2 regions of the Comamonas testosteroni genome follow, and region 2 is predicted to be linked to the other one. Evidence: predicted binding sites of a transcription regulator. Region 2 holds the regulator's gene; the other holds the start of a gene.
The links. Region 2 encodes sigma-54, which starts transcription at its own class of promoters, with help from an activator protein. Its sites were predicted from a motif close to TGGCANGNAANCTGCTTT; they were not measured.

Region 1 (4,629 bases), 1.0 Mb from region 2:
GCAAGCTGATCGACGGCGTGGTCTGGGACGGCAAGAACCCTGCCCAGTACGCCGACAGCTTCAAGATCAAGGCCTGAGGCCGCCACCCGACAGGAGAACCATCATGGTCAGTGCCGTACTTCACGCGCCGCTCGAACTCGACCCCCCGCACGATCCGCAACTGGCAGCCCAGGCGGCCAATGATGCGCTGCTCGAAACTTCAAAAGAGATAGCTTCTGGCGCAGAACTTGTAAAGGCTGAAGTGCAAAAAGATATCAAACCCAAAGCGATGGTCACGGCTGCGGTTGCGGTGGCACCCAGCCGCTTGCGCCAATGGGCTGAACAGCTATTTGGTCAGGCCCTGCCGCCGCTGCTGGGGCTGGCGCTGCTGGTTGGCCTGTGGTCGCTGGTATCGAGCAGCACCGGCAAGAGCATTCCTACCCCGGCGGAGACCTGGGAGCAGGCCTTGCAGGTGTTCAGCGATCCCTTCTACCGCAACGGACCGAATGACCAGGGCGTGGGCTGGAATGTGCTGTCCTCGTTGCAGCGCGTGGCCCTGGGTTTCGGTCTGGCGGCACTGGTCGGCATCCCTTTGGGCTTCGCGATCGGACGCTTCAGCTTTCTGTCGCGCATGTTCAACCCCTTGATCAGCCTGCTGCGTCCGGTATCGCCGCTGGCCTGGCTGCCTATCGGCCTGCTGGTGTTCAAGGGCGCCAATCCGGCAGCCATCTGGACCATCTTCATCTGCTCGATCTGGCCCATGGTCATCAACACCGCCGTGGGCGTGCAGCGTGTGCCCCAGGACTATATGAATGTGGCGCGCGTGCTCAATCTGTCGGAGTGGAAGATCGCCACCACCATTCTGTTTCCTGCCGTGCTGCCCTATATGTTGACCGGCGTGCGCCTGGCCGTGGGCACGGCCTGGCTGGTGATCGTGGCCGCCGAGATGCTGACGGGCGGCGTGGGCATAGGTTTCTGGGTCTGGGACGAGTGGAACAACCTCAACGTCAAGAACATCATCATCGCCATCTTCGTGATCGGCATCGTGGGCCTGGTGCTGGAGTGGGCCCTGGTCAAGCTGGCTTCGGCCTTTACGTTTGAAGAGGTCAAGACTTAACCCACCCCTGAGCCGCGCCCTCGGGCGCGTCACCCCCTCAAGGGGGCACCACCGGTGGCCCGGCAAAGCCGGCGCCACGGTGGCCTCGGAAAAAAGCAAGGAGTACCTCATGCATACATCTCTCAGCACCAAGTACATCGAGATCCACGGGGTGGAGCAGACCTTCAAGACCGCCAAGGGCCTGTTTCCCGCGCTGCGCGACATCAATCTGAACATTGCCAAGGGCGAGTTCGTCAGTCTCATCGGGCATTCGGGCTGCGGCAAGTCGACGCTGCTCAATCTGATTGCCGGCCTGACCATTCCCACGGGCGGTGCATTGCTGTGCGCCAACAAGGAGATCAAGGGCCCCGGCCCCGAGCGTGCGGTGGTCTTCCAGAACCACTCGCTGCTGCCCTGGCTGAGCTGCTGGGGCAATGTGCACCTGGCCGTGGAGCGTGTCTTCGGCAAGCGCGAAAGCAAGGCACAACTGGCGCAGCGCACCGATGCGGCGCTGGCCATGGTGGGCCTCAGCCATGCGGCGCAAAAGCGTCCCGGCGAAATCTCGGGCGGCATGAAGCAGCGCGTGGGCATTGCCCGCGCCCTGTCCATGGAGCCCCAGGTGCTGCTCATGGACGAGCCCTTCGGCGCCCTCGATGCCCTGACGCGTGCCAAGCTGCAGGACGAGTTGCTGGAGATCGTGGCACGCACCCAGAGCACCGTGGTGATGGTCACGCACGATGTGGACGAGGCTGTGCTGCTGTCCGACAAGATCGTGATGATGACCAACGGTCCCGCTGCCACGATTGGCGAGGTGCTGCATGTGGCACTGCCACGCCCGCGCAGCCGGGTGGAGCTGGCCGAGGATGCCCAGTATCAAAGCTACCGCAAGGCGGTGATCGACTTTCTCTACACGCGCCAGGGCCATGTGGAAAAAGCGGCCTGAGCCTCGCCTCGATGTCTGTTGCATGGCGCCCTGGGGCGCCATGTTTGTTTGGTGCACAGCAAAGCGGCGCACAGGCACAAGGATGGTGCATCTCTTTCTTGCCTGCTGCATTCCACGAGACGGCAGAGCTGGCATGGCAATTGCATGTTCCCTGTCGTGGCCAAGGTGGGCCACAGGGTGATGGTGCAAGGCTGGATCAGAACCCAAAAGACAAAGACGTCTACATGCTCATGCAAGTCATGAAGCATGCAGACGTCTTTTTTTGTTGCCGGGCCGTCTCAGGACACAGGCGCTTCTTCGGAGGTGTTGCTGCCAAGCGCAGGGGTTCTGCGCGGGAGGCCTTTTTCGCAAGCCCACGGGGACTCAGATGAAAAAATCCAAACTGGTCATGATTGGTAACGGAATGGCAGGCGTGCGCGCGCTGGAAGAGTTGCTGGCCATTGCTCCCGATCTGTACGACATCACGGTCTTCGGCGCCGAGCCGCATCCCAACTACAACCGCATTCTGCTGTCGCCCGTGCTCGCCGGCGAGCAGACGCTCGGCGATATCGTGCTCAACGACTGGTCCTGGTACCAGGATCACCATATCCTGCTGCACGCCGGCTATACCGTGACGGCCGTGGACCGGGCCCGGCGCACGGTACATGCGGTCAATGCCCTGGGCGAGACCGCCAGCGCCGAGTACGACCGGCTGATCATGGCGACGGGCTCCAAGCCCTTCATCCTGCCCATCCCCGGCAAGGACCTGGAGGGTGTGCTGGCCTACCGTGACATTGCCGACACCGAGGCCATGATCGAAGCGGCCAAGACACTCAGGCATGCGGTGGTGATCGGCGGTGGCCTGCTGGGACTGGAAGCGGCCAACGGCCTCATGAAGCGCGGCATGCAGGTCACCGTGGTGCATGTCGGCGACTGGCTGATGGAGCGCCAGCTCGACGATCAGGCGGGCCGCATGCTGCAGAAATCGCTGGCCGAGCGCGGCATGCAGTTCCGCATGCAGGCGCAGACGCAGGAACTGCTGGGCGACGAAGACGCAGGACGCAGCGGCCGCGTGCGCGCCGTGCGCTTCAAGGACGGCAGCGAGATACCCGCCGAACTGGTGGTGATGGCCGTGGGCATTCGTCCCAGCACCGAACTGGCCGAGTCCATGCATCTGCATGTGAGTCGCGGCATCGTGGTCAGCGATACGCTGCAGACCGTGACCGATCCGCGCATCTATGCCGTGGGCGAATGCGCGGCACACCGAGGCATTGCCTACGGACTGGTGGCGCCCCTGTTCGAGCAGGGCAAGGTGCTGGCCAACCATCTGGCCGAGTTCGGCATCGGCCGCTATCTGGGTTCCCTGACCTCGACCAAGCTCAAGGTCACGGGCATCGATCTGTTTTCCGCAGGCGATTTCCAGGGCGGCGGCGATACCGAGGAAATTCTCATGAGCGACCCCTACGCGGGGGTCTACAAAAAGCTGGTCATCAAGGACGACAAGCTGGTCGGTGCCTGTCTGTACGGCGACACGGTGGACGGCAGCTGGTACTTCAAGCTGCTGCGCGAGGGCCGCAGCGTGGCTGATATCCGCGACAAGCTGATGTTCGGCGAATCCAATCTCGGCGATACCGGCCACCAGGGGCAGAGCAAGGCCGCGGCCATGGCCGACGGCGACGAGGTCTGCGGCTGCAACGGCGTGACCAAGGGCGCGATCTGCAAGGCCATCAAGGACAAGGGCCTGTTCACGCTCGACGATGTGCGCAAGCACACCAAGGCCAGTGCCAGCTGTGGCTCCTGCACGGGACTGGTGGAGCAGATCATCATGTTCACGGCCGGCGGCGACTACTCGGCGGCCCCCAAGACCAAGGCCATGTGCGGCTGCACCGACCACGGGCACCAGGCCGTGCGCGATGCGATCCGCGATCACAAGCTGCTGAGCACCGATGCGGTGTTCCGCTTCATGGAGTGGCGCACGCCCAATGGCTGTGCCTCCTGCCGCCCGGCCGTCAACTATTACCTGATCAGCACCTGGCCCAAGGAAGCCAGGGACGACCCGCAAAGCCGCTTCATCAACGAACGCAGCCACGCCAATATCCAGAAGGACGGAACGTACAGCGTGATTCCGCGCATGTGGGGCGGCGAGACCACGGCCTCCGAGCTGCGCCGCATTGCCGATGTGGTGGACAAGTACCAGATCCCCACCGTGAAGGTCACGGGCGGCCAGCGCATCGATTTGCTGGGCGTGAAAAAGGAGGATCTGCAGGCCGTCTGGAACGATATCGGCATGCCCTGCGGCCATGCCTATGCCAAGGCGCTGCGCACGGTCAAGACCTGTGTGGGCAGCGAATGGTGCCGCATGGGCACGCAGGACAGCACCCAGATGGGCAAGGACCTGGAGCGCGCCATGTGGCGCATGTACGCACCGCACAAGGTGAAGTTCGCGGTCAGCGGCTGCCCGCGCAACTGCGCGGAGTCCGGCATCAAGGATGTGGGAATCATCGGCGTGGACTCGGGCTGGGAGATGTATATGGGCGGCAACGGCGGCATCAAGACCGAGGTCGCGCATTTCTTCACCAAGCTCAAGACCGCCGAAGAGGTGATGGAGTACACGGGCGCCTTCATGCAGCTG
Region 2 (4,629 bases):
AGCATTCTTCCGTCAGAAGCGCGATACCGTGGCCGGTCAGCCCGAGGAGTTCATCGAGGGCGAAGGCGAAGTCATCGAGTACGACGGCAAGGCCGATATCGTCAAGTTCATCCGTCGTGGCGAGATGCGCCGCTACCGTGGCGGTCAGCTCAGCGATCAGGTCACGGGCTCCATCATCGTCTACAACAACATCACGGACGTCTATACCGTCGATGGTCAGAAGACCAGCGGCGGCCTGCCGAGCTCCTCCGTGGGGCAGGGCGGTCGTGTGCGCGCCATCATGGCGCCCAAGGACGGCACGCCGGGAGCCCAGCCCAAGCCTGCAACACCTGGCACGCAGCTGCGCCAGAGCATGACGCTGGGCGGCGAGAAAGCCGACGAGAAGAAATGAGCGAACCGACTTTCTCCAGCAGCCGCAGCGGCGAGTCCGACAGCCGCCTGGAAGCCAAGCATCTGGCCAAGTCCTACGGCAGCCGCAAGGTGGTCAAGGATGTGTCCCTGTCCGTGCAAAAAGGCGAGGTGGTCGGTCTGCTCGGCCCCAACGGCGCGGGCAAGACCACATCGTTCTACATGATCGTGGGCCTGGTGCGCAGCGACGGCGGCGAGATCTTCATCGACGGCCAGCCGGTGGGCGGCATGCCGATTCACCAACGCTCGCGTCTGGGCCTGTCCTATCTGCCCCAGGAAGCCTCCATCTTTCGCAAGCTCAGCGTGGAAGACAATGTGCGCGCCGTGCTGGAGCTGCAAAAGGACGAGCAGGGCAAGACGCTGACGCAGGGCGAGATCGAAAAGCGCCTCACCGGCTTGCTGCAGGAGCTGCGCGTCGAGCATCTGCGCCAGTCGCCGGCACTGGCTCTGTCCGGCGGTGAGCGCCGTCGCGTGGAAATTGCCCGAGCCCTGGCCACGCAACCGCGCTTCATCCTGCTTGACGAACCGTTTGCCGGCATCGACCCGATTGCGGTGATCGAGATCCAGCGCATCATCGGCTTCCTCAAGGAGCGCGGCATCGGCGTGCTGATTACCGACCACAATGTGCGCGAGACGCTGGGCATCTGCGACCACGCCTTCATCATCAGCGACGGCCATGTGCTGGCCGAAGGCACGCCCGAGGAGATCGTGGAGAACGCCGATGTGCGCCGCGTCTATCTGGGCGAACATTTCAGAATGTGATGACCCCCACGTTCCTTCACTTTGTGTGGTCGCTGCCCCCGGAAGGGACCCTGACCGGCTGCGCCGGGGTTTGCCCTGGGGAGACCCGGCTGCCAACCCATGGCACTGTGCGCGTTTGCAATGATTGTCTGGGAGCCGCGCCTCGATGAAGCCAGGTCTCTCGCTACGCGTTTCGCAGCATTTGTCGCTGACGCCGCAGCTGCAGCAATCCATTCAGCTGCTGCAGCTCTCCACTCTGGAGCTGGCGCAGGAAGTCGAGCAGATGCTGGTCGACAACCCTTTTCTGGAACGTGCTGGCGATGAGGCCGAATCTACGGGAGATGCTCCTGTAGATGTAGCTGCTAGCGCAAGTGAATACAACACTTCAGACAGTATTCATGCTGAAAATGATGCGAAGCAAACGCAAGCAGCTGCTGAAACAATAGCGGAGACGCCAAGTGCCGAGACCCCGGAAACGCTGAACTGGGAGGCCGACGGCATGGACGGCCAGGACGGGGAATGGGGCGGCGAATCCAGCAGCGAGTGGGATACGCCCTCGGCCAGCAGCTCCACACGCAACCGCGATGGCGATGACGAAACCGATGCCATCGATCTGGCGCGCGAGCACCAGAGCCTGACCGACTTTCTCCATCGTCAGGCGCTGAGCCTGCATCTGGGCGCGGCGGACATGGCGGCACTGCGCTTTCTCATCGAGTCGCTCAACGACGACGGCTATCTCGAGGATTCCCTGCAGGAGCTGGCGCAGAGCCTAGCCGGCGACGACCTGGAAGAGCGCGAGGAGCTGGAGCAGCACTTTGTCATTGCTCTGAAGCTGCTGCAAAGCCTGGAGCCCGTGGGCGTGGGCGCGCGTGATCTGGCCGAGTGCCTGCAGCTGCAGCTGCGCGACCTGATCCGCACCGCCGAGGACGAGGGCACGACCGAGGCGCATATGAACCGGCTGCTGCTGGCGCAGGCCATCTGTGCGCAGCCCATGGACCTGCTGGCGCGGCGCGATCTGCGCAAGCTCACCAGCCTGTGCGGCGCGCGCGAGGAGCAACTGCGCGAGGCCATGGCATTGATCGCCAGACTGGAGCCGCGTCCGGGGCGTCGCTTTGTCGATGTGGAACGCCATATCGTGGTGCCCGATGTCATCGTGCGTCCGGTGCGGGCCGGCGCCGGCCGGATGGACTTTTCCGTGCAGCTCAACCCCGAGGTCATGCCGCGTCTGCGCGTGCACGACATCTATGCCGGTGTGCTGCGCCGCCACAAGAACAGCGACGGCCATGCGGCGCTGCAGCAGCAGCTGCAGGAGGCGCGCTGGTTCATCAAGAACATCCAGCAGCGCTTCGACACCATCTTGCGTGTTTCCGAAGCCATCGTGGAGCGGCAGAAGAACTTCTTTGTGCATGGTGAGCTGGCCATGCGCCCGCTGGTGCTGCGCGATATCGCCGACACCCTGGGCCTGCACGAGTCCACCATCAGCCGCGTGACCACGGCCAAGTACATGGCCACGCCCCAGGGCACCTTCGAGCTCAAGTATTTCTTCGGCTCGGGCCTGGGTACGGAAACCGGCGGCAGTGCCTCCAGCACGGCCGTGCGTGCGCTGATCAAGCAGTTCGTCGATGCCGAAGATGCCAAGAAGCCGCTATCGGACGCCAAGCTGGCCGATATGCTCAAAGAGCAGGGCATCGAGTGCGCGCGCCGCACCGTCGCCAAATACCGCGAGCAGCTCAAGATACCGACGACCACGCTGCGCAAGGCGCTGTAGGGCACCGCAGAAACAAGAAAGCCGCTGATGCATCGCACAGCGGCTTTCTTGTTCTGCATTTAGGGCGGGAGCCTTGATAAGGCATTTCTCAAGTCAGGGGCAGCGAGCAAGAGCCGCCCTTGCGGCGATGCCGCCGTCCCCCTTGGGGGCGCCCGGCCAGGGGGAAGGCGCGTAGCGCCTCAGGGGGTTATCAAGAAACCAGCCACCAGATAAACCAGACCAGCACGCCGATCATCAGTCCGAACTTGAGGATCTTGTAGAAGGTCGGATTCCAGTTGCGGAAGGCGCGGCGGTACTTGCCCGCATAGAACGAGATCTTGAACAGCTTGCTGATCATGCCGCGCGGATCGCCTTCGTTGTTGGGCGAGCTGGCGGCGGCCACCACATTCTTGCCCAGCCAGTGATTGAGCCACTGGGCAAAGCCATTGGTCATGGGACGCTCCACGTCGCAGAACAGCACGATGCGGTTGCCCTCGCTGCGGTTCTCGGCCCAGTGCATAAAGGTCTCGTCGAAGATCACGCCTTCGCCTTCGCGCCAGCTATAGGGCTGGCCGTCGACCTCGATCATGCAGCGGTCGTCGTTGGGGGCCAGCACGGCCAGGTGATAGCGCAGCGAGCCTGCATAGGGGTCGCGGTGCAGATTGAGCTTGGCGCCGGGCGGCAGCTCGGCAAACATGGCAGCCTTGACGCTGGGAATCGACTTCACCAGGGCCGTGGTCTTGGGGCACAGCTCCATGGCCGAGGGGTGGGCGTCGCCGTACCATTTGAGGTAGAAGCGCTTCCAGCCGGTCTTGAAGAAGGAGTTGAAGCCTGCGTCGTCGTTGTTGGCGGCGGCCTTGATCTGCATGTTCTTTTGCAGATTGACGGCTTCCTCGCGGATTTCACGCCAGTTGGCCTGCAGCGGTGCCAGCTCGGGGAAGGTGCTGGTGGGCAGGTAGGGCGTGCGCGGTACCTTGCTGAACATCAGCATGAAGACGTTGAACGGCGCCGTGAACGTGGAGTGATCAAACAGCTGGCGCAGCACCTTGTGGCGCACCTTGCCGCGCAGATGCATGTACAGCCCGCAGCCAAAGAAAAGCAGCACCAGTGCCAGAACGATAATTTTTGCCATAAGAGCCAATTTTACCGGGGGCACCCCGGCGGCCACCATGGGGGCAGGTCAAACAGAACCGGGGTAGGGGAATATCAAAAGCAATAGCTGCCGGCGCTTGACGGCCAGGCGCAGAAGCCCGCCTGTTAGATGCTCAAGGCAGAGCCAGTACGGCGCAGTTGCACAGATCGGCGCTCTCGAAGGCCGTTCTGTCGCCCGCTTTGAGCCCCGGCACGGGGAACAGGCGCACAGTCAGCGGCTTGTTGAGGCGAAAAGCCATGGTGCCCGTATCGCGCATGACGGCAGCGATCTGCTCGGCGCTGCTGTCGCCCGGCACGGGTACGGTATCGAGGCCGATGCCGCAGACGCTGCTATAGGTCAGCAGGGCGCGGATATCGAATTCGTCATTCAGACTGGCCTGGGCCAGGCCTTCGTCCTCGGTCACGGCCAGCATCAGGCCGCTGAATCCGATCTGCGTCACGCCGCTGACCGATTTGAAGACGCGGGTCAGCAGGGCCGAGGCTTCCACCGTGCCGCTGGCGCCGAAACAGGGCACGCCCAGCAGTTGGTAGACATCGACCATGGAGGCGCAGGACTTGGACGGCGCAGCCGAGGTGTCCAT

Region 1: the regulator sigma-54 is predicted to act here: its motif matches at 2,148-2,165, upstream of nirB (nitrite reductase large subunit NirB).

The regions. Positions count from the first base shown of each region.
Region 1 covers NZ_CP043568.1:741,872-746,500, forward strand. Annotated here, with positions in the region: gene F0P97_RS03330 (CmpA/NrtA family ABC transporter substrate-binding protein) at 1-77, shown strand, start outside; gene ntrB (nitrate ABC transporter permease) at 104-1,096, shown strand; gene F0P97_RS03340 (ABC transporter ATP-binding protein) at 1,206-2,018, shown strand; gene nirB (nitrite reductase large subunit NirB) at 2,386-4,629, shown strand, end outside.
Region 2 covers NZ_CP043568.1:5,648,472-5,653,100, reverse strand. Annotated here, with positions in the region: gene lptA (lipopolysaccharide transport periplasmic protein LptA) at 1-391, shown strand, start outside; gene lptB (LPS export ABC transporter ATP-binding protein) at 388-1,170, shown strand; gene F0P97_RS26030 (RNA polymerase factor sigma-54) at 1,316-2,917, shown strand; gene F0P97_RS26025 (aspartyl/asparaginyl beta-hydroxylase domain-containing protein) at 3,108-4,028, opposite strand; gene F0P97_RS26020 (DUF711 family protein) at 4,162-4,629, opposite strand, start outside.